DNA from 4 places in the Leifsonia sp. Root1293 genome. Region 1 is predicted to be linked to each of the others. Evidence: predicted binding sites of a transcription regulator. Region 1 holds the regulator's gene; each other region holds the start of a gene.
The links. The regulator HrcA, encoded in region 1, represses chaperone genes, less so after heat shock. The targets are predictions, from matches to a motif close to TTNGCACTCGNNNNNNNCGAGTGCNAA.
Positions count from the first base shown of each region.

Region 1 (5,897 bases):
GGCAGGAACCCCAGGCGCTCGCCGGCCTCGACGGCGGGACGGGTCAGGATGATGCGATTGACCTCCTTGCGCTGCAGGGCCTGCACGGCCTTGGCCATCGCGAGGTAGGTCTTCCCGGTTCCCGCCGGGCCGATCCCGAACACGATCGTGTTCTGGTCGATCGCGTCGACGTACTGCTTCTGGCCGAGGGTCTTGGGCCGGATGCTTCTTCCGCGGGTCTGCAGGATCGCCTGGCCGAGCAGGTCGGACGGGCTCGACGACGCGTCGGCGTCGAGGATGCGAGCCGACGTGGTGACCTCGACGGGGCTCAGATTCTGACCGTTCTGCACCATCTGCTGCAGCTCCTCGATGAGTCGGCGGACAGCCTCGACGTCAGTCGCCGGTCCGCTCAGTGAGATCTCATTGCCTCGTACGTGAACGTTCACGACGGGATACTGCCGTTCGATGGTGGTCAGCAGGCGGTCCTGCGGGCCGAGGAGACGCACCATGGCGATGCCGTCCACGTGCAGATGAGCCTCGCCGAACTGCGTTCCGGCGTCGCCGGTGTCACTCGGAGCCAAGCGTGTCCTCCTCGAGGCCATCGGCCGAGCCGAGGCCGGCCAGAACGTGAGCGTGAACGTGGAACACCGACTGTCCGGCGTCGGCTCCCGTGTTGAAGACGAGCCGGAACTGCCCGTTGCCGTGCTCGTCGGCGAGCTGGTGTGCCGTCGACACCAGCTCGGCGAGGAGTTCGGGGTCGGCCGCGGCGAGCTCGACGACATCGCGGTACTGCTCGGTCTTCGGCGTGACGACGATGTGCACGGGTGCCTGCGGGGCGATGTCGTTGAAGGCGATCACCCTGTCGGTCTCGAACACGATGGTCGCCGGGATCTCGCGCGCGATGATGCGGGAGAAGATGCTCGGTTCAGCCATGGCTCCATCTTAAGGTCTGCCGCTGCAGAACCATGGGGGCTGGAAAGCGAGGAGATTCGTCCAACGAACCCGGGAAGGCGATCTCGAAGAGCCACGGGAGGGAGGATCTCCTCGCTTTCCAGCCCTCCGGACGCCGGCAGATCGTCTACCAGCGGCCCAGCCGGGCGTTCAGCACCGCGAGGGCCGCCGGACCGGCCGTCGAGGTGCGCAGCACGGATGCCCCGAGCCGCACGGCCTGCGCGCCGGCGGCGCTCAGCACGTCCAGCTCGCTCGGGGCGATGCCGCCCTCCGGGCCGACGACGATCACGATGTCGGCGTCTGCGGGGTGCCGGCCGCCGGAGTCCTGCGCCAGCACCAGCTCGGTGAGGGCGAGTTCAGCCGTCGGCTCGAGAAGCAGCATCCGCACGGATGGAGCGAGGGCGGCCAGCTGTTTCGTCGTCGCGAGCTCCCGCACCTCGGTCGCCCACGGGCGGATCGACTGCTTGGTGGCCTCTCGGGCGATCGTGGCCCACCTCTCGCGGCCCTTCGCCGCCTTCGCGGCGTCCCAGCGGGAGATCGAGCGGCTGGCGGCCCAGGGGATGACGGCGTCGACGCCGAGTTCGGTCGCCGCCTGCACGGCGAGTTCGTCGCGGTCGCCCTTCGCGAGGGCCTGTACGAGCACGAGGCGGGGCGAGGCCGCGTCCACGAGCTGCACCCGGTCGGCCGAGATCGAGAGTTCGCTCGGGGCCGCAGCGACGACTTCGCCGGTGACGATGAGCCCCCTCCCGTTGCCGATCGAGAGAGTCTCGCCCACCCGGGTGCGCCCGACTGTGACGGCGTGGCGTGCTTCGGCTCCCGTGATGCTCACGGAGTCGCCGACCGCATCCGGCTCGAGGTCGTCGCGCAGGTAGAGCGAGCTCACGATGATCCGATCAGCCGAGGAAGCGGTCGCGCAGCTTCGCGAACAGTCCCTGCTGGAAGTGGGTCAGTGCCGGCTTCGGAGCTTTGTGCGATCGCGCGAACTGCGTGATCAACTCACGTTCCTTGCCGCTGAGCTTCATCGGCGTCACGACCTGCACGCCGATCTTGAGGTCGCCTCGTCCGTTGCCCCGAAGCTTCGTGACGCCCCTGTCGCGCACAGTGATGATCTCGGCGCTCTGCACGCCGGGCTTCAGCTCCACCTCGACGTCGCCGTCGAGGGCGTGCACCGTTGCCGTCGTACCGAGGATCGCATCCGTCATCGGAACCTCGAGCGTGCAGAGGAGGTCGTCGCCGTCACGGCTGAAGACGTCGTGGTGGCGCACCTTCATCTCGAGGTAGAGGTCGCCGTTGGGTCCGCCGGCAGGGCCGGCCTCTCCGCTGCCCGGCATCTGGAGACGCACACCCGTGTCGACGCCGGCCGGGATGTCGACGGGAACGGTGCGGCGCGCGCGCACGCGACCCTGGCCCTGGCAGGTGACGCACGGCGACGCGATGACGGTGCCGTATCCGCGGCAGGTGCCGCAGGGGCTCGAGGTCATTACATTGCCGAGCAGCGAACGGACGGCTCGCTGGATGCTGCCGGTTCCGTGGCAGATGTCGCAGGTGACGGGGTGGGTTCCGGGCTGGCAGCAGGACCCCTGGCAGGTCTCGCACAGGATCGCCGTGTCGACCTCGATCTCGCGGTGGGTGCCGAAGATGATCTCGTCGAGGTCCACCTCGACGCGCAGCAGCGCGTCCTGGCCGCGCTCGCGACGCGATCGTGGTCCACGGCGACCTCCGTTGCCGCCCCCACCGAAGAAGGTCTCGAAGATGTCGCCGAAGCCACCGAAGTCGCCTCCGCCGGCTCCTCCGAAGCCGCCCTGGCCGCCGAGGTCGTACTGCTGGCGCTGCTTGGGATCGCTCAACACGTCGTAGGCGTGGGTGACGAGCTTGAACCGCTCCGAGGCGTCCGCTCCGGGGTTCACATCGGGGTGCAGTTCACGGGCGAGTCGGCGGTAGGCCTTCTTGATCTCGTCGTTGGTCGCCTCTCGCGAGACGCCGAGTACTTCGTAGTGGTCAGCCACAGGCAGCCGATTCCTTTCCGCTCACGAACGCCGGTCATCGGCCTCGTGAGATGTTCCTGGGATGCCCCTCAACCCTCGGCGAGGAGCTTCGAGAGGTAGCGGGCGACGGCACGGACCGCCGCCATGTTGTTGGAGTAGTCCATGCGCGTCGGGCCGAGCAGGCCGACGCTCGCGACATCGCCCTGCGACGCCGAGTATCCGCTCAGCATGATCGAGGTCTCACCGAGGCCGAACGACTCGTTCTCCCGGCCGATGCTCACCGAGACCGCATTCTGGTCCGCGGCCATCTCGCCGAACAGGCGCAGCAGAACCACCTGCTCCTCGATGGCCTCCATGACGGGGAAGATGCTGCCGGAGAAGTCGCTCTCGGTGCGCACCAGGTTGGCGGCTCCGGCCATCACGAGGCGATCCTGGCGGTGTGCGAGCACCTGCTCGCCCAGTGCCTGCACGATCGCTGCCGCCAGCTCCCGGGCATCGGGGGCGACATCGTCGACCAGGCCGCTCAGACGTTCGGCCGCATCCGTCATGGCGAGGCCGCCCAGGACACCGTTCAGGCGGGTGCGCAGCTCGGCCAGCTGCTGCTCGTCGATGGGGGCCGCGAATTCGATGACCCGCTGCTCGACGCGACCGTTGTCGGTGATGAGCACCGAGAGCAGCCTGGTGTCGCTGAGCCCGACGAGCTCGATGTGGCGCACCCGAGCGCGACTGAGCGAGGGGTACTGCACCAGGGCGACCTGGTGGGTGAGCTGCGAGAGCAGGCGCACCGTCCGGCCGAGCACGTCGTCGAAGTCGGCGGATGCGCCCAGGAAAGTCTCGATGGCGTGACGCTGCGCGGCCGAGAGCGGCTTCACGTCGGTGAGCCTGTCGACGAAGAGGCGGTAGCCCTTGTCGGTCGGGATGCGGCCAGACGAGGTGTGCGGAGCCGCGATCAGCTCCTCCTCCTCGAGCAACGCCATGTCGTTGCGGATCGTGGCGGCCGAGACGCCGAACGAATGCCGTTCGACGATGGCCTTGGAGCCGACCGGCTCACGAGAGGCCACGTAGTCGTGCACGATGGCCCTCAGCACGGCGAGGGAACGTTCCGACACCATCTGCTCACCACTCCCTGCCGCTGCTTCTTAGCACTCGTAAACTATGAGTGCCAATTCTACCCGACCGTCGGGCAAGAGTCGTTTGCCGGGCCGAGTTTCGAACAGTAGCGTGAAGCCGCAACCCGCACGGCCCGCGCCGTCAGGCTCGAACGGCGACAGCCATGCGCATCAGTACCAGAAGGAGTCCCCCGCAATGAGCGACAGCAATCGAACGCCCGACGAGCCGTTCTCGGCCACCGAGGACCGCCAGTGGGCGTCGTTCGCGCACTTCGGAGGAGCCATCGCCATTCTCGGGTTCTTCAGCAGCTGGGCGGCGGTGCTGGCGATCCTTCCCGCACTCATCATCTACCTCGTCCTCGGCAAGCGCGGCCACCTCACCCGCGACGAGGCACGGGAGGCCCTGAACTTCCAGATCACGATGGTCGGCGCGATCATCGTCTGGGGAATCGTGGCGACCATCCTCGGAACGCTGTTCTGGTGGCTGGGCCCGGTCTGGATCGTGCTGGGGCCGCTGTTCCAGATCATCGGCTGGTCACTCGTGATCATCGACGTGATCTTCTCGATCATCGGCGGCGTGCGCGTCAACAACGGCGGCAGCTACAGGTATCCCTTCGCGCTGCGACTGGTGCGCTGACTCCCGCACCCGGTTCGTTCCTGCCCGGGTCCCGACCGACTCGCACCGACACTTCGCGGAAGATCGTGTGACCGCAGCATCGGTGGCGCTATCGTTTCAGTGCACCCACCGGGCCTTCGACCGTCCGCGCGGGAGAATCAGCCTCATCGATGACTGACCACAAGGAGTCACCATGTCCGACGCAACACCTCCTCCTCCCCCGCCGCAGAACCCGTACCAGGCACCCGGAGGCAACCTCAGCCCCGCCGACGAGAAGCTGTGGGCGACGCTGATCCACATCGGTGGAATCCTGTTCGGCTTCCTGCCGGCGCTGATCGGCTACCTGGTCCTGAAGGACAAGGGGCCCTTCATCCGCGAGCACACCGCGACGGCCCTCAACTTCCAGATCACGCTGCTCATCGTCTACGTCGTCGGCAGCATCCTGACGCTGATCCTGATCGGGTTCCTCATCCTGGCTGCGGCCTGGGTGCTGGCGATCGTCTTCGGCATCATCGCCGCCGTGAAGGCCAACGCGGGCCAGCTGTACACCTACCCGCTGACCATCAAGTTCGTCAGCTAGGTCGACCGACTCTGATCAGTCGTCGGCGAGGAGTCGCCGCACGACACCGTCAGCCAGAAGCCGCCCTGTCAGGGTCAGTTCCACTGATCCGGACAGGGCGGCTTTCGCGTTGATCAGGCCGTCGGCGATGAGACCGGCGACGGCATGGCGTCCGGGGGCGTGGAGTGAGGACACGGGGATGCCCTCGCGGATGCGGGCCAGCAGCAGCACCCGCTCCACCTCGCGCGTCTCTGCATCCAGGGTCTCGCGCCCGGCACCGGGTGAGACGCCGGCGAGAACGCGATCCGCATAGGCGGCCGGATGCTTCACATTCCACCACCGCACTCCGCCCACGTGACTGTGGGCACCCGGCCCGACCCCCCACCAGTCGCCGCCCTGCCAGTACGCCAGGTTGTGGCGCGACCGGTGCTCCTCGCCGCGCGACCAGTTGGAGACCTCGTACCACTCGTACCCGGCCTCGGACAGCATCCGGTCGGCCATCTCGTACATGTCGGCCTGCAGGTCCTCGTCTGGCTGGGTGACCTCGCCACGCTTGATCTGCCTGGCGAGCTTCGTGCCGTCCTCGACGATGAGCGAGTAGGCGCTCAGGTGGTCCGGGCTCTGAGCGATGGCGTGCTCCAGACTGGACCGCCAGTCGGCGAGCGACTCCCCAGGTGTGCCGTAGATGAGGTCGAGGC
Region 1 is NZ_LMEH01000001.1:998,229-1,004,125, forward strand. Features, by position in the region: gene ASC59_RS04605 (PhoH family protein) at 1-488, opposite strand, end outside; gene ASC59_RS04610 (histidine triad nucleotide-binding protein) at 547-912, opposite strand; gene ASC59_RS04615 (16S rRNA (uracil(1498)-N(3))-methyltransferase) at 1,058-1,813, opposite strand; gene dnaJ (molecular chaperone DnaJ) at 1,824-2,936, opposite strand; gene hrcA (heat-inducible transcriptional repressor HrcA) at 3,005-4,027, opposite strand; gene ASC59_RS04630 (DUF4870 domain-containing protein) at 4,221-4,661, shown strand; gene ASC59_RS04635 (DUF4870 domain-containing protein) at 4,834-5,220, shown strand; gene hemW (radical SAM family heme chaperone HemW) at 5,236-5,897, opposite strand, start outside.

Region 2 (5,897 bases), 980 kb from region 1:
ATGGTGGCGATGTCGCGGGCGCTCATGATGGGACCGCACATCCTGCTGCTCGACGAGCCCAGCGCCGGGCTCTCCCCCGTGCGCCAGGACGAGGCGTTCCTTCGGGTCAAGGAGATCAACAAGGCCGGCGTGACGACCATCATGGTCGAGCAGAACGCCCGCCGCTGCCTGCAGATCTGCGACCGCGGCTACGTTCTCGACCAGGGCAAGGACGCGTACACGGGCACCGGCCGTGAGCTGCTGAACGACCCCAAGGTCATCGGGCTCTACCTCGGAACGCTGGGCGAGTAGCGCGCAGACGACGAAACGAGACGAGGGGCGGATGCTGCGGCATCCGCCCCTCTTCTCGTTGTCGATCCGACGCCCGCCGTCTGGCCCGCCGGCGAGCGTCGCCCTCTGCCTGCCGCCCTCACGCACTCACGCACTCACGCACTGACGCTCGCACAGGGTCCTCGCACGCCGTCTGCCATACCGTCGGGCGCCCGAGGCCCCCAGGGCGGTCAGGTGGGCGCTGAGCGCCTGTCGCTCGCCTTCGGCGAGACGAGCCCGCCCACCCCGTATGCGCGCATGAGAAAGGGCCCCGACCGAAGCCGGGGCCCTTCCTTCAGTGCTGACGCCTAGTTGATGCGCGAGTACTTGTTGTCGGCTCCGTACTCGTAGACACCGATGGTGGCTTCGGTCGGGTCGCCGTTCTCGTCGAACGTGACGGGTCCGGAGGCTCCGTCGTAGTCGATCTGCTTGCCCTCGGCGAGGAGCTTGGCGCCCTCTTCGAAGGTGGTGACCTTGGTGCCGTCGCCGGTACCGCCCGAGACCTGCTGGAGGTACTTGGCGATCTCAGTGCCGTCGGTGCTGTTGGCCGCGTAGGCCGCCAGAGCGATGAGGACGGCGGCGTCGTACGACTCGGGTCCGTAGCTGAAGTCGGTCAGGGCCGGGTCTGCGGTGAGCAGGCGCTCCCTGAAGTCGTCCTCGAGCTTGGGGCCGGGGAGCGTACCCTTCGATCCGGCGATGAGGCCGGGAGCGAAGTCGGCGCTGTAGTCGGCGAGGTTTCCATCGACGAAGTACAGCTTGTCACCGGGGTAACCGGATCCGACGAGAGCAGGCACGACGACCTTGGCCTCGTCGAACGTGATGACGGCAACGGCGTCGGGCTTCGCGGCGGAGATCGCCGAGAGCTGGGCGTCGAAGTTGGAGTCACCGGTGTTGAACTGCTGCTCGACGACGACCTCGCCGCCGGCGGCCTCGAAGGCCTCCTTGGTGGCAGCGGCCAGGCCGGTGCCGTAGGGGTCGTTCAGCACGAGGAGACCGAGGGTGGAGTTGCCGTCCTCGGCGATCTGCGTGCCGAGAACCTCGCCCTGGAGCAGGTCGGAGGGAGCCGTGCGGAAGTACAGGCCCTTGTCCTCGTAGGTGGTGAAGTCAGGCGACGTGTTGGCCGGCGAGAACTGCACGACACCGGCGCCGGTGATCTGGTCGATGACAGTGAAGGAGACACCCGAGGATGCCGCACCCACGATGGCCGAGACGTCCTGCGAGAGGAGGTCGGTCACCGACACGGTGGCGGTGTCTGTGGTGGTGTCACCCGAGTCACGGTAGATGACCTCGAGGTTGAGCCCCGATGCTGCATCGTTGACCTCGGTCGCACCGAGCGCGACGCCGGCTTCCTCGGGCGGGCCGAGGAAGGCGAGGGTGCCGGACTGCGGCAGGATCGTACCGATCTTCAGATCGAGGGCACGGTCACCGGCCTTGATGGGCAGGGCGTCGCCGGCCGAGGCCGTCTCGGAAGCGGACGGGCTGGCCGCCTCGCCGCCACCACTGCTGCACGCGGTCAGTAGGAGAGCGCTGACGCCGACGAGGGCGGCTCCGCTCAATACTGCCCGGGCAGAGCGCGAGGCCTTGGCCTTCGCGAATACGCTCATGTTGCTCCTTGGGACTTAGGAATGTGTACACAGATGGCAGTCCGGAAGACTGCCGTGGTGCCACAGTATTGGGCGATCATGGGCCGGACAAGCCAACTTGGTCACAGTGCGGTAAAACCGTTCAAATTGTTACATCCCGGCAAACTGACGGGCCTGAAACAACGGAATCTGTACTACGGGCACATTCCAGCGACGTTTTCACGCGTCGGATGCCGCCCCCGCGAGCTACTTCTTCTTGGCCTTCGTGGGACTCGGCTCGGGTTCGGGAGTGGCCTGCGCGAGGCCACCGGTTCCCGTGACCCCCGCGTAGACGATGGAGGCGTCGTCGGCGAGCGCCGCGGCGCATTCACCGAAGCTGACGCACGAGAAGCCGCCGCTCGAGACCGCCGTGATCGCCTCGGCGACCGCGCTTCCGGAATCGTTGTCCGCCTCTGTCGCGGCCAGGGCCACCCGCATCGTGGTGTCATAGGCCTCCGGACCGCCCCAGAGCGATATCGCTCCGGGATCGGCGGACTTCAGCCTGGCCGAGAACGACTTGTCCGGCTTCCAGCCCGCCGGGCCGATGCGCACGACAGTCGTGGTACCGCTGACGGCGGTGATCTCCTCGGGGATGTCGCCCACCGCCGCCCAGAGCACCACGTCGATGCTGCGATCGGCGAGCTCCTTCACGATGTCGGCGGCACCCGTCGACGTCGAGCGGTGCACGACGACGACGGGAGCTCCGAGCACTCCGCCCTGTTCGTCGAGCTCGCGCACGGCCAGCTCGACTCCGGCGACCTGCGCCTGGGAGACGTCTGCAGGCTTGCCTGCCATGTCGAGAACCGTCATCAGGCGCAGCGATCCGTCGCCGGGGATGACGGGCGCCGGGGTCTGGGTGGCAGTCGGCGTCGGCTTCGGTTCGCCCTCGGCCGTGCAGCCCGTGAGCAGCAATGCTCCTGCCACGACAGCCGCCAGCGCAACCGAACGGTGGGTCCTCATACGGCGGTTCTCCCCTTCTGCCGGGCGCCAGCCTAGCGGCGGGTCAGACCAATTCGACGGATGCGCGCCGCGCACTGCGCGCCGAGCGCGCCATGTCGATCGTGAGCACCGCGAGGGCGACCCAGACCAGGCTGAACCCGACCCAGCGCTCGGGCGGCATCGCCTCGTGCAGGAGCACCACGCCGACCAGGAACTGGATGAACGGGGCGAAGTACTGGATGAACCCCATGTAGATCAGTGGGAGGCGCCTCGACGCCGCGGCGAAGAAGAGGAGCGGAACGGCCGTGATGACACCCGCCGCCGCGAGCAGGACCGTGTGCCAGACGCTGATCGTGCCGAGCGTGATGCCTCCGGTCGCGCCGACGACGATGAGGGCGACGATGGCGACAGGCGTGAGCCATGCCGTCTCGAGCGTGAGACCGGAGACCGCATCGACCTGACCGCCGACGCGCTTCTTGATCAACCCGTAGAAGCCGAACGAGAACGCCAGCGCCAGCGCGATCCACGGGAAGCTGCCGTGCCCGAACGCGAGCACGAGCACTGCGGCGATGCTGATGCCCACGGCAGCCCACTGCATCGGGCGCAGCCGCTCCCTCAGCACGATGACGCCGAGGAACACGGTGACGATCGGGTTGATGAAGTAGCCCAGCGCCGCCTCGACGACCTGACCGGTCATGGCCGCAAAGACGTAGACCGTCCAGTTCACCAGGATCAGAACACCAGCGAGAGCCATGGTCAGCGAGATGCGCGGCTGCCGCGCCAGCGCGACGAACCCGCGCCACGCCTTCGTGACGGTCAGGAGGATGGCGCAGAACACCAGGGAGAAGAGGATGCGCCAGGAGACGATCTCCGGAGCACCGGCCGGAGCGAGGGCGATGAAGTAGATCGGGAGGAAGCCCCAGAGCACGTAGGCGGAGATCGCGTAGATCAGGCCCGTTCTCCCGACACTGTCGGTCGGCGACGCCAGAGGGGTCTTCGAGGATTCCTGGGTCACAGCCACTCGTCCGAGCTTACGCCGCGTCGGGGCGGCGACGTCCCGGCCCGACTGCCAACGCGGCGCGACATCCTGCCTCGGCTCGGTCATTTTCGGCAGGGGAACGACGAAGGGTCCGGATGCCGTCGGCATCCGGACCCTTCACTCGATGGGGTGCGACTAGCGCACGACCACAGCGAGGACGTCGCGAGCGGAGAGGACCAGGAAGTCCTCGCCCGAGAACTTGACCTCGGTTCCGCCGTACTTGGAGTAGATGACCTTGTCGCCGACGGCGATGTCGAGGGGCACGCGGTTGCCGTTGTCGTCGATGCGACCGGGGCCCACGGCCACGACCTCGCCCTCCTGGGGCTTCTCCTTGGCGGTGTCGGGGATGACGAGACCCGACGCCGTGGTCTGCTCTGCCTCGACCTGCTTGATGACGATGCGATCCTCGAGCGGCTTGATGGAGACCGACACGGTTGACCTCTTTCTGTAACGAAGACTGGTTAGCACACTCGATATGAGAGTGCTAAGACGAGTTTAGGGCGCGATTGGCACTCATGCAACGTGAGTGCCAACGATGACGTTCTGCGCCGCGGGCCGTGGGTTAGCGTTGGGGGCATGGATCGCTCAGAGCTCGTCGACCTTCTGACGCCCGAGGGTTTCCGGCTCCTCGACTCCCTCCCCGCCTGGGACGCGAAGACCGACGTCGTCCGCCTGGTCAGCGGACTGCGTGCGCAGGGTCACCCGGCCGGACTGGTCGCGAGTGTGCTGAGCCAGTCACGGCTGCGCGCCAAGGCCGAGGGGAAGTTCGGTGAGTTCGCCTCGCGCATGCTGTTCACCGACGACGGCCTCGAGCAGGCGACGCGACTGTCGGTGGCCGCTCTGCACGCCGGCCGCTACAGCGCGGCCGGCATCACCAGGGTGGCCGACCTCGGGTGCGGAATCGGCGGCGACGCCCTGGCGATGTCCGCCCTCGAGCTGGAGGTCACCGCTGCCGACGCCGACGAGGTCACAGCTGCGATCGCCAGCTACAACCTCGCACCGTTCCCGACGGCTTCGGTGCTGAATGCCCGCGCCGAAGACGTCGACCTGGCGGATGTCGGCGGGGTCTACCTCGACCCGGCACGGCGCACGGCCGGACACTCCGAGACCGAACGGCTGACCCACGCCGGCGACTACTCGCCGTCGCTCGATTTCGCCTTCGGGCTGGGTGAGCGGATGCCGACAGGCGTGAAGCTGGGCCCCGGCTTCGATCGCTCCCTCATCCCGGCGGATGCCGAGGCCCAGTGGGTGTCGGTCGACGGGCAGCTCGTGGAGATGGGCCTCTGGTTCGGCGCGTTGGCTCGGCCCGGCATCCGTCGGTCGGCACTGCTGCTCGGGCGGGCGGGCACCGCTGAGCTCAGCGCAGACGCCGACAGCCCCGACGTCGAGGTTCGCGCGCTGGGCGAGTACCTGTACGAGCCTGACGGCGCCGTCATCCGGGCCAGGCTCATCGGCGACCTGGCCCGCGAGATCGACGCGGGCATGCTGAGCGAGTCGATCGCGTACCTCACGTCCGACGTCGCCCGGGAGACCCCGTTCGCTACGGCGTTCCGGGTGCTCGATGTGCTGCCGACAGACGAGAAGAAGCTGAAGGCCGCCCTGCGCGAGCGCGGGGTCGGAACGCTCGAGATCAAGAAGCGCGGCATCGACGTCGATCCGGCTCAGCTGCGCAAGCGCCTGCAGCTGAAGGGGTCGGCATCCGCCACCATCGTGCTCGCCCGGCAGGCCGGCAGGCACGTGACGCTCCTCGTCGAGAGGGTCTGACGTCTCGTCGAGAGGACATGACGCGTCCGAGGGCGTGACGATGCTGCCCCGTGCCGCAGAGCGGTTCAGGGCGCTGGGGCGATCCTGACGACCACGAGCACCCAGATCGCGGCGACGACGATGCCGGCGATCCCTGTTGCGATGCCGACGATCCGATTGGTTCTGCTGTACGAATCGTGGGGCCGCGCGGCGATGCCTGCGATCACGGCGACGATGGAAGCGAT
Region 2 is NZ_LMEH01000001.1:1,974,488-1,980,384, forward strand. Features, by position in the region: gene ASC59_RS09305 (ABC transporter ATP-binding protein) at 1-291, shown strand, start outside; gene ASC59_RS09310 (ABC transporter substrate-binding protein) at 618-1,913, opposite strand; gene ASC59_RS09315 (ABC transporter substrate-binding protein) at 2,139-2,891, opposite strand; gene rarD (EamA family transporter RarD) at 2,935-3,858, opposite strand; gene groES (co-chaperone GroES) at 4,045-4,341, opposite strand; gene ASC59_RS09330 (class I SAM-dependent methyltransferase) at 4,486-5,673, shown strand; gene ASC59_RS09335 (hypothetical protein) at 5,739-5,897, opposite strand, start outside.
Region 2: a site for HrcA is predicted at 4,416-4,442, ahead of groES (co-chaperone GroES). Genes of this name have one in related genera too.

Region 3 (5,897 bases), 840 kb from region 1:
TCGGATAGGATCGACACTCGAAGTCGCGAGGCTTCCTGCCGGCTTGGCGCAATTGGTAGCGCACCGCTCTTGTAAAGCGGGGGTTGCGGGTTCGAGTCCCGCAGCCGGCCCCGATCGGGGGAATGCACGTGACACAGCAGGACGCACCCGCCGCGACGGCTGCTCCGCACGCCGCCCCGGCACGCCCGGCGATCATCGGCGCGGTGGCCTGCGCCGTCGTGTCGGGCGTGCTGGTCGCCGTGCAGTCGCGCATCAACGGCGAACTCGGCCGGCAACTCGGCGACGGCTTCGCTGCCGCGCTCATCTCCTTCGGCAGCGGCCTCGTCATCCTGCTCATCGCACTGGCGCTGTGGCGGCCGGGGCGTGCCGGTTTCCGGCGCCTGCCCGCCGCGCTCCGCGACGGTCGGCTGCGCTGGTGGATGCTGTTGGGTGGAGCGGCCGGTGCCTTCCTCGTGCTCACCCAGGGGCTGACAGCAGCGGTGCTCGGCGTCGCGCTGTTCAGTGTCGCCACGGTCGCCGGCCAATCGATCAGCGGGCTTCTCGTCGACCGCACGACGTTGGTATCCGGCGGTCCGCGCCCCCTCACCGTTCCGCGGGTCGTCGGGGCGGTACTCGCCATCCTCGCCGTCATCGTCTCGGTGGCGACGCAGCTGAACGGCGACGCCCCGTTCTGGATGCTGCTGCTGCCCTTCCTCGCCGGGCTCGGGCTCGGCTGGCAGCAGGCCGTCAACGGCAGGGTGCGCGAGAGCGCCGAGAGCGCGTTGACGGCCACCGTCGGCAACTTCGCCGTCGGCACGGTCGTGCTCCTGGTCGCCTTCCTCGTGCACGCTCTCATCGTCGGCTGGCCGCAGTCGCTGCCGACGGAGCTCTGGCTCTACCTGGGCGGCGTCATCGGCTGCGTGTTCATCGCCGCAGCGGCCGTCCTCGTGCGCATCACGGGAGCCCTCCTCCTGTCGCTGGCCATGATCGCGGGTCAGCTCGTCGCGGCGGTCGTCATCGACACGACGCTGCCCGGTCACGCCGGATCGCTCGCCGTGACTACCGTCGTCGGCACCGTGCTCGCCCTCGCCGCCGTCGTGGTGGCCGGGGTGAACTGGCGTCAGTTCAGACGCGCAGCCTGACCTTCTCGTCGGGGGAGCCCCGTCAGGAAGGCGTCGGGCGTCACGCTTCAGGCGTCCGGCTTCAGGCGTCGGGCGTGAAGTTGAGCGCGATCGAGTTCATGCAGTACCGGTCACCGGTGGGGGTTCCGAAACCGTCGGGGAAGACGTGGCCGAGGTGCGAACCGCAGGTGGCGCAGCGAACCTCGGTGCGCTCCATTCCGAGAGTCGTGTCGGCGATCAACTGAACGGCCTCGGGTCGAACGGATTCGTAGAAGCTCGGCCAGCCGCATCCGGAGTCGAATTTCGTGCCGCTCTTGAAGAGCTCGGCGTTGCAGGCACCGCAGGTGTAGATGCCGCCCCGTTCCTCGTCGAGGAGTTCGCCCGTCCACGGGCGCTCCGTCGCAGCCTCGCGGAGCACCTGGAACTGCTCAGCGCCCAATTCCTCGCGCCACTCGTCGTCGGACTTCGATACCTGGTAACTCATGGGGTCCTTCCGGGGATTCAGCGTCGACGTGGGACAACGCCCATATCGATGATCGCATTCCGACGGGCCGGGTGACGCGCCGTTGCGGCGCGATGGCTCGTGCCTATGATGGCGGCAAGCCGACCCGAACCGGTCGCGGTCGTCTGTGGGAGGTGCGTATGGCCGAGGCGAGTGAGAACCGACAGCACACCGCACGTGCGTCGTCCGGGTTGTCGGAGCGCGAGGAGGCGGTGCTCGCGTTCGAGAGGCAGTGGTGGAAGCACGCCGGCGCGAAGGAGCAGGCGATCAGGGCCGAATTCGGTCTGTCAGCGGCCCGCTACTATCAAGTGCTGGGAGCCCTCATCGACTCACCGCTCGCACTGGCGTACGACCCCATGCTCGTCAAGAGGCTGCAGCGGCTCCGCGACGCCCGCACCGAGGCACGCCGACGACGATCCCTCGGCACCACTGACGACACGAACTGAACCGGGAAGAATGGCCACCTCGTACCCTGAAGACCGCTTCGACGACATCCCCAAGGATCTCGAGCGGGTCGGAGCCCACCGTTCCCCCCGCAAACGCGGCCGTGGCTGGATCGCCGTCGGCTGGGCCGCGTTGGCGACCGCGATCCTGGTGGTCATCGGCGCGGTGGCCATCATGCTGTTGAACAACGGGCTCGATTCCGCTCCCGGCGACACCAGTGCTCCCGAGACACCGGCAGCCACCGCCACCGCCGAGCCCACTCAGGACCCCTCCGTGAGCATCACCGTGCTGAACGGCACGGGCACGTCCGGCCTCGCCCGCGAGGTCGCCGACTCTCTGACCGCGGCCGGCTGGACGGTCGGGGCAGCATCCAACGCCGACAAGCAGGACTACACCGCCACAGTCGTGTACTACGCCGATGCGACGCTGGAGGGCGCCGCCCGCGGTCTCGCGGCCGCCGTTCCCGGAGCCGACGTGCAGTTCTCGCAGGACTTCGCGGATGCAGGAGCGCAGCTCGTGGTCGTGGTCGGATCCGACTACGAATCGCCCGCCTGACGCTCGCTTCGAGCGCCCCGCGCGGACTGTGTGACGAATCGTTGCCAATCTGCGATGAAAAGCAGCGTTCCATCCCTTGTCGTCGCCGTCGATTTCAGTAACATCTGGTGCTGGTCGAACAATTTCCGCGAGAGCGGAGACGTAGGCGCAGTTCACTGCGACAGGCCCGGTACAGGCATTTGGGCAGGTGCTGCGAGTTACACAGCAATGGGAGCAACGAATGGCGAACGGAACCGTCAAGTGGTTCAACGCTGAAAAGGGCTATGGGTTCATCACGGTCGACGGTGGGGGTCAGGACGTCTTCGTTCACTACTCCGCCATCGACATGGCGGGCTACAAGGTTCTCGAGGAGGGCCAGCAGGTGGTCTTCGAGGTCGGAACCGGAAACAAGGGCCCCCAGGCCGAGTCGGTCCGACTCGCCTGATCAGCACGATCTGAGGGCATAGCCCGTGTCCTAACGCCGTCCGGGTGACCGGGCGGCGTTAGTGTTTGGTCGGAGAACCGACTGAGGGGTGCGGATGAGTCGACAAGCTGTGCTGGCCACGATCATCGTGCTGCCCGCGATCCTGCTCGCCGCAGGATGCACCTCGGCCGCGCCCACGAAGACGGCGACCCCGACCCCCACCGGGCCTGCCTACGTCTCGACGTACGAGGCGCCGGCGGCGACCCAGTTGGCTCCGCTGCGCGGAAACACTGTTCCCGCCGGCAGCATGGCGCATCCGTCCCTCGTCGCGAAGATCGACAACCACGAGGCCGCGCGGCCGCAGGTGGGGCTCGATCGCACCGACATCGTCTTCGAGGAACTCGTCGAGGGCGGTCTCACCCGCTACGCGGCAGTCTGGCACTACGACATCCCGAGCGAGATCGGCCCGGTCCGATCGATCCGTCCCATGGATCCCGACATCATCTCGCCGTTCGGAGGTCTCGTCGCCTATTCGGGCGGCCAGGAGATCTTCGTCAACATGATGATGAACACTCCCGTGCGCAACCTGGTCTTCGACTACGACACCTCGGGCATCTTCTACCGCTACGACGCCCACGAGGCACCGCACAACGTCATCCTGCACGCCTCGGATGCGGTGAAGCAGGCGAGCGACCTGGCGGCTCCCAAGCAGCAGTACGCCTACTCGACCGACATCGCGTCGTCGACGGCTGCCCTCGACGGTGCGCCCACCGCGAACATCGCAGTCGTCTTCTCGCCGGAGCGCTACCCGAACTTCACCTGGGACGAGGCCAACAAGGTGTGGCTTCGCAACCAGGAGGGCGCGCCCGACCTCGACGACAAGGGCAAGCAGCTGCAGGCCACGAACGTCATCACGATGCGCGTCGACATCGACGGCACCTACGGCGAGGTGCCGAAGACGGTCCTGACCGGGTCCGGAGCTGCTACGGTCTCGACAGGCGGCAAGACCGTCAACGCGACCTGGTCGAAGAAGGATGCCGGGAGCGCCATCCGCTTCGTCGACGGCAATGGTGTCGTCGTGAGGCTGGCTCCCGGCAACACCTGGATCGAGCTCGTTCCCAACGGCCAGGGCTCGGTCGCACTGCAGTAGTCGTTCGCTTCCCACGGCGTCCCACCGGCTTGCACTCGCGACATCAGAGTGCCAGAATCGAATTAGCACTCGTTTGGATTGAGTGCTAACTAGACGCAGATTGAAACGTCCGGGAAGGGACGAGAATCACACATGGCAAAGATCATTGCTTTCAACGAGGAGGCCCGTCGCGGCCTCGAGCGCGGACTCAACATCCTCGCGGACGCCGTCAAGGTGACGCTTGGCCCGCGCGGTCGTAACGTCGTCCTCGAGAAGAAGTGGGGCGCCCCCACCATCACGAACGACGGTGTCTCCATCGCCAAGGAGATCGAGCTCGACGACCCGTACGAGAAGATCGGTGCGGAGCTCGTCAAGGAGGTCGCCAAGAAGACCGACGACGTCGCAGGTGACGGCACCACGACCTCGGTCGTTCTCGCCCAGGCACTCGTGCGCGAGGGCCTCCGCAACGTCGCCGCCGGCGCAGACCCCATCAGCCTCAAGCGCGGCATCGAGAAGGCCGTCGCCGCTGTGACCGCCGAGCTCGTCGCCAACGCCAAGGAGGTGGAGACCAAGGAGGAGATCGCTGCGACCGCTTCCATCTCCGCCGGAGACCCCGAGATCGGCGCGCTCATCGCCGAGGCCATCGACAAGGTCGGCAAGGAGGGTGTCGTCACCGTCGAGGAGTCGAACACCTTCGGCACCGAGCTCGAGCTGACCGAGGGCATGCGCTTCGACAAGGGCTACCTGTCGGCGTACTTCGTCACCGACCCCGACCGCCAGGAAGCCGTCTTCGAAGACCCCTACATCCTGATCGTCAACGGCAAGGTCTCCAACATCAAGGACCTCCTGCCGATCGTCGACAAGGTCATCCAGACCGGCAAGCAGCTCCTCATCATCGCCGAGGACGTCGACGGTGAGGCTCTGGCCACGCTCGTCGTGAACAAGATCCGCGGCATCTTCAAGTCGGTCGCCGTCAAGGCTCCCGGCTTCGGCGACCGTCGCAAGGCCCAGCTGCAGGACATCGCCATCCTCACCGGTGGTCAGGTCATCTCCGAGGAGGTCGGTCTCAAGCTCGAGAACGCCACCCTCGACCTGCTCGGCAAGGCTCGCAAGGTCATCATCACCAAGGACGAGACGACCATCGTCGAGGGTTCGGGTGACGAGGAGGCCATCGCCGGCCGCGTCGCGCAGATCCGCGCCGAGATCGAGAACACGGACTCGGACTACGACCGCGAGAAGCTCCAGGAGCGCCTCGCCAAGCTCGCCGGTGGCGTCGCCGTCATCAAGGCGGGTGCAGCGACCGAGGTCGAGCTCAAGGAGCGCAAGCACCGCATCGAGGACGCCGTGCGCAACGCGAAGGCAGCCGTCGAAGAGGGCATCGTCGCCGGTGGTGGCGTCGCCCTCATCCAGGCCGGCAAGACCGCGTTCGAGAAGCTCGAGCTGGTCGGCGACGAGGCGACCGGTGCGAACATCGTCAAGGTGGCCATCGACGCTCCGCTCAAGCAGATCGCCCTCAACGCGGGCCTCGAGCCCGGCGTCGTGGTCGACAAGGTGCGCAACCTCCCCGTCGGCCAGGGCCTCAACGCCGCGACCGGCGAGTACGTCGACATGCTGGCTGCCGGCATCAACGACCCGGTGAAGGTCACCCGCTCGGCTCTGCTCAACGCAGCGTCGATCGCCGGCCTGTTCCTCACCACCGAGGCCGTCGTCGCCGACAAGCCCGAGAAGAACCCGGCTCCGGTCGGCGACCCCACGGGTGGCATG
Region 3 is NZ_LMEH01000001.1:1,836,646-1,842,542, reverse strand. Features, by position in the region: tRNA gene ASC59_RS08725 (tRNA-Thr) at 38-110, shown strand; gene ASC59_RS08720 (DMT family transporter) at 129-1,121, shown strand; gene msrB (peptide-methionine (R)-S-oxide reductase MsrB) at 1,183-1,584, opposite strand; gene ASC59_RS08710 (DUF3263 domain-containing protein) at 1,743-2,048, shown strand; gene ASC59_RS08705 (LytR C-terminal domain-containing protein) at 2,059-2,601, shown strand; gene ASC59_RS08700 (cold-shock protein) at 2,822-3,025, shown strand; gene ASC59_RS08695 (DUF3048 domain-containing protein) at 3,120-4,154, shown strand; gene groL (chaperonin GroEL) at 4,287-5,897, shown strand, end outside.
Region 3: a site for HrcA is predicted at 4,217-4,243, ahead of groL (chaperonin GroEL). Genes of this name have one in related genera too.

Region 4 (5,897 bases), 1.3 Mb from region 1:
GCCTCCGCCGCCGGCCTGTCCCCATCGCGGGCACGCGGCATCCTCGACGAGCTCGAGCACCTCGGTCTCATCGCCCGACAGGCGTCGGCGCCCGATCGCATCGTCGCCTCTCCCCCGTCGATCGCACTGCGGCCGATGCTGCTCGAACGCGAACGCGGACTGTCGCAGGCGCATGAGGCGCTCGTGCAGCTGAGCGAGCTGTACAGGCATGGCGCGGTCCAGCGCTCCGCCCCCGATGTCGTCGACGTCGTGCTCGGGGCGGATGCCGTTCGCCAGCGCTTCGCGCAGCTGCAGGCAGCCGCCACCGAGCGGGTCGGCACCTTCGTGCTCAGCGAGATCGCCTTCCTCACCGCCGATGAGAACCCCGAGGAGGACCTGGCCCTCGACCGCGGCGTGAGCTATCGCGTCCTGGTGGAATCGCCGGTCATCGAACGCCCCGGCTTCCTCGATGCCGCCCGCGACGCCGCGGCGAGAGGTGCTGCGGTGCGCGTGCTCCCCCAGCTGCCCACGCGCCTCATCATCGTCGACGACGCCATAGCCCTGCTCCCCATGAAGTCGCATGGCGAGGAGCGGGCGTCTGGCGCGCTGCTCGTGCACCCGAGCGGCCTGCTCGACCTGGTCGCCGCCAGCTTCGACGAGTTCTGGGCGACCGCCACGTCATTCCCGTCCGACCTGGAGAGCGCCAGCGGACTCTTGCCGCTCGATCGCGACCTCATCAAGCTGCTGCTTCTCGGGCTGACGGATGCCGCCGCCGGCGCCCAGCTCGGCATCTCCGTGCGCACAGTGCAGCGCCGGGTCGCCGAGCTCATGGAGACGGCGGGCGTCTCCACCCGCATCCAGCTCGGCGCTGAGGCCGTGCGGCGCGACTGGGTCTGACGGCGCGCGGGCAGACGCGGGCTGGCGTCTCGGGGCTGAGCCTCAGCGCTTCCCGAGTCGCAGCGCGATCTCCCGGGCGGTGCCGTCGGGGTCGGGCCTGTGGTCTCGTGATTCGGGCACGACGACGAGTTCGGCATCCGGAATCGCCTCGGCCAGCAGCCCGGCCGCGCGCACCAGCATGGGGAAGGTCGGCTCGCCGCGCAGGACGGTGACCGGGGCACTCACCGAGGTCATGGCGTCGGTCGGCGTCGAGACCGCAGCCGTGAGGATGGCGTCGTAGACCGTGGACTGGGCCAGCGGAACGAGTGTTGCGAACATCGGGCTCGCCTTGATCTGCTCGACCATCGGCTCGGCCAACCCGATGCCCTCGAGCTGGAAGAGCGTGACCGCATCCTCCGGTCTGCCGTCGATGACCAGCGTCTGCAGTCGATCCGGCAGGTCGTCGGCCGGCTCGCCCTCGCCGAAGTGGAACGGCGGCTCCGACAGGAACAGGTGCCTGATCGGAACCCCCTGACCGGCTGCGAAGAGTGCGAGCACCGCTCCGGACGAGTGCCCGAGAACGGAGGCCTCGCCTCCGACTGCGCTGATCACGGCCGCGAGGTCTTCGGCTTCTCGCTCGGGCGCGTACGGCGTCGTGTCACCGCTGTCGCCGCGCGCCCGGCGATCGACCGTGACTCCCTGATAGCCCGCCGACGCGAGCGCCGCCGCCAGTGGCTCACCGGCCTCCGCCGTCGAGAAGGCTCCACCGACGATGAGCACGGGCGGCCCATCCCCGGTCGTGTTGAATGCGATCGGTGTGCCATCCGCTGACGTTGCGTGCTGCATGGGAACCATAAGACCACCACCCGCCGACACCGGCAAGAGGCGCGGCCCGCGGGAATCCCGTGCGCACTCTCCGAGCTGTTGTCAACCCGTCGTCCGTTACTCGGATGTCGCCGCCGATGGCGCCTACCATCGCCTCATGAACGACCAGAACTCGAACGAAGAGACCGTGACCGACCAGACCATGAGCGATCAGATCCCCAGCGCTCAGACCTCGAGCGAGCAGCTCGCGACAGACCCCGATGTCGCGGATTCCTCAGACCTCGCCGACACCCTGGGCGGCCGCGGCGATGACGACGCCAATCCGGCCAGCAAGGATCCGGCCGAGTGGGTGACCGGCGACGAGCCGATGACCGCCGCGCAGGCCAGCTACCTCGACACCCTGGCCCGCGAAGCCGGCGAGGAGCTGCCGACCGACCTCACGAAGGCGCAGGCATCCGTCGAGATCGAGAGACTGCAGCAGGCCACCGGCCGCGGTCAATAGGCGGCCTCGGCTGACGACGCAGAAGGTCCGCGCCCTCTGCAGGGCGCGGACCTTCACTTCTCTTCTCTGCTGTTCTCGACGCGTGCTCTTTTCGACGTGTCAGCTCGCGTTGCTCGACGCCGTCACCTCGTGTCCTGATGCAGCCATGTTGGACTGCACCGAGACCTTGCGCGGCTTCGCCCGCTCGGACACCGGGATGATGACGCTCAGCACGCCGTTGTCGTAGTGGGCGCTGATGTTCGACGAGTCGATGCCATCACCGATGGTGAGCTGGCGGAGGAACGAACCAGCGGGGCGCTCGTGGGCGAGCCACTGCACGTCGTCCCCGGTGCCCAGAGTGCGCTCGGCGCGCACCGTGAGCAGCTGGCCGTCGATGTCGACGTCGATCGACTCCGGATCGACGCCGGGCAGGTCGGCGGAGAGAACGTAGTGGTCGCCGTCGCGGTGCAGGTCGATCGGCATCAGCCGGGGTCCCTGACGGGAGTCGAGCATGCTCGCTGCGAGGCGGTCAAGGTCACGGAACGGGTCCCAGGTCATAGCCATGGTGTGCTCCTCTCGGATGTGTTCGACGATGAATCTGTAGTTGAGCCTCATCGACTCAACTACGAAAATATTAGCACTCGACGATGGAGAGTGCCAAGCAGCCGATGGCTGTGAAAATGGTGAAAATCGCCGGGATACAGCGCGCTTCTGCGCGCCTCAGCGAGCGCTGAACGGGCCCGGAATCTCCCCGGAGCCTCGCTCGATCAGGCGGGTCTCGAGCTGGATGTGCTGGGTCGGGCGGTCGTCGCCCGAGACCCTGCGCAGCAACAGTTCTGCGGCGAGCTGGCCCATGGCGGCCGGGTCCTGCGCGATCACGGTGATGCCGGGGTCGAGCACATCGCTGAGCTCGAAATCGTCGAAGCCGAGGAATGCCGGAAGGGGACGGATGCCGCGAGCCCTCAGGTGGCGAAGCAGCAGCACGCTCCACCGGTTGTTGCCCGCGAAGATCGCCGTGGGCGGGTCGTCCAGGTCGAGCACCGCGTCGATCACCACGGCGTTCGCGTCTGCGTGCGGAACCGCCATCACGATGAGCTCGTCGTCGACCTCGACGTCGGCGGCCGCCAAGGCGTCGCGGTAGCCGGCGAGGCGTTCCGTGGCGGTGTAGACCGAGGCAGCATCCCCGAAGAATGCGATGCGGCGATGACCGTGGGCGAGGAGATGGGCAGCGCCTCGGGCGGCGCCTCCACGATTCTCAGCGAGCACGGTGTCGGCACGGATGCCGGGAACCGGCCTGTCGACGAAGACCATCGAGCAGCCGGCATCGAGCTCGGCCTGCAGGAACGCCGGATCGGTGCCGCGGGCGGGTGCGATGATGAGTCCGTCGGCGCCACGTGACGAGAAGGACTCGATGATGCGTCGAGAGCGCGCTGCATCCTCGGCTGATGACGCCGACAGCAGCAGGTAGTCCTGGGCCAGCGCCACGTCTTCGACGGCGCGCGTGAGCACCGAGTAGAACGGGTCAGCCACGTCTTCGAGCACGAGCCCGATGGTGGCTGTGGTGCCCTGCCGCAACTGTCGCGCGAACTCATTGCGACGGAAGCCGAGCTGTTCGATCGCCGCCTGCACGGTCTCGAGAGTTTCGGCGCTCACGTAGCCGACGCCGTTCACCACCCGCGACACCGTTTTCAGGCTCACGCCCGACGCGGCGGCGACGTCGCTCATGGTCGCTCGGGAGCGATGGGGTGTCGACGTCATCCCGTCAGGATAGCGGGCACGATCCGCCATAGGACAGCGTTGACATACGAACGCGCTCATTCCCGCGCATTCGCACGTCGAGAACCGCGATGGAACGGAAGAATGGACCCTTCTTGTCCCCCGAATCGGTAGGACAACGTTGACATACCCGACGATTCCTCGCTAGGTTTTCGCAGGGATGCCCCTCGCGTATCCGATTCCAGCCATTTCAGTGTCGAAAGGCCCCGCATGCCGGAGCGCACCACCCGCAGCCTCACCGCCGCGATCACCACCACCACCACATCAACTCGGCGCTCGATGCCCGGCCTCCTGCGCCGCATCACTGCGCCGCTCCTGGCAGGCGCCCTGGTGGCCGCAGCCATCCCGCTGGCTGTGGCGTCGCCGGCCGCAGCGGCCACGGCTACCGCCGCAGCGGCAGCAGCATCCGGTGCCGACGACTGGTCGACGTCGTTCGAGCCGGGCGAGGCCGTCGCGCCCTATGCCAACCGCGTCGAGCTGGCACCGGCCCCCGCCGGCGAAGAAGGCGCACCGCTGCAGCAGAACGTGCATGGCGCCAGCGGCGGCAGCGTGCTGCCGAACGTGACCACCGTCACGGCGAGCGGCGAGAACGCCCCGGGTGAGGCGGCGGTCTGGGCGACCGACGGCGACGCCAACACCAAGTGGCTGGTGTTCTCGGCGACGGGGTGGCTGCAGTACAAGCTCTCCGCGGCCGCGAGCGCCGTCACGTACACCCTCACGTCGGGCGGCGACGCCCCGGAGCGCGATCCGAAGAACTGGGTGCTCAAGGGATCGAATGACGGATCCACCTGGGCCACCCTCGACACCCAGACGAACCAGAGCTGGGCCGACGGCGACCGCAAGGTGAAGAGGACCTTCTCCGTCGCGACGCCGGCCGCCTACAGCTACTACAGGCTCGACGGCATCGTGAACCACTCGGGTGGGCTCATCCAGCTCGCCGACTGGGACCTCATCACCGAGGTCGACCCCAACGCTCCCGCAGCCCCGATCACCACGGCCATCGGCACCGGCCCGAGCGCCGGCTACAACATGAAGGCACGCGTGGGCTGGACCGGCGCGCACTCGCTGCGCTACGGCGGTGAGCACAGCGGCGATGGGGCGGCATCCGTCACCAACCGCCTGTTCGACGTCGAGATTCCCGTCGGCGATCGCACTCGCCTGTCGTACATGATCTTCCCCGACCTCACCGCGAACGACCTGCAGTACCCGTCGACGTACTCGGCCGTGAACCTGCGCTTCAGCGACGGAACCGAGCTGAGCGACCTCTCGCCGACGGATGTCTACGGCATCGACGCGACAGCGCTCGGCCAGGGCGCCGGCAAGGTGCTCTACCCCAACCAGTGGAACCAGGTGGAGATCGACCTGGGTCCCGTGGCGGCAGGCAAGACGATCACCGCGGTGCAGTTCTCCTATGACAACCCGGGTGGAGCGGATGCGTCGGCCTTCGGCGGCTTCGTCGACGACATCGCCATCGAGGCGGAGCCCGCCACCATCGACGACTCGAGCCTGACCCACTTCGTCGACACCCGCCGGGGCACCAACTCGTCCAGCGCCTTCTCGCGCGGCTCCAACGAGGCGATCACCTCGATGCCCAACGGCTTCAACTTCCTCGTGCCCGTCACCAACGCCGGCGCGACCTCGCGCGAGTACTCGTGGCAGCAGGACAACACCGATGCGAACCGCACGCGCTTCGAGGGCCTCGGCATCTCGCACGAGCCGAGCCCCTGGATGGGCGACCGCAACCTGTTCTCGGTCATGCCCGTCGCAGGCGGCACCGCGCCGAACGGCAACTGGCACACCCGCGCCGCGACGTTCAGCCACGACAACGAGACCGCCCAGCCCGACTACTACGGAGTCGAGCTCGACAACGGCGTGACTGCCGAGATGACGCCCACCGATCACGCCGCACTGATGAAGTTCACCTTCACGGGAGACGCGAACAGCGTCGTCCTGGATGCGC
Region 4 is NZ_LMEH01000001.1:2,295,100-2,300,996, forward strand. Features, by position in the region: gene ASC59_RS10895 (helix-turn-helix domain-containing protein) at 1-876, shown strand, start outside; gene ASC59_RS10900 (alpha/beta fold hydrolase) at 919-1,701, opposite strand; gene ASC59_RS10905 (DUF3072 domain-containing protein) at 1,883-2,182, shown strand; gene ASC59_RS10910 (Hsp20/alpha crystallin family protein) at 2,282-2,725, opposite strand; gene ASC59_RS10915 (LacI family DNA-binding transcriptional regulator) at 2,882-3,919, opposite strand; gene ASC59_RS10920 (GH92 family glycosyl hydrolase) at 4,148-5,897, shown strand, end outside.
Region 4: a site for HrcA is predicted at 2,796-2,822, ahead of ASC59_RS10910 (Hsp20/alpha crystallin family protein). Genes of this name have one in related genera too.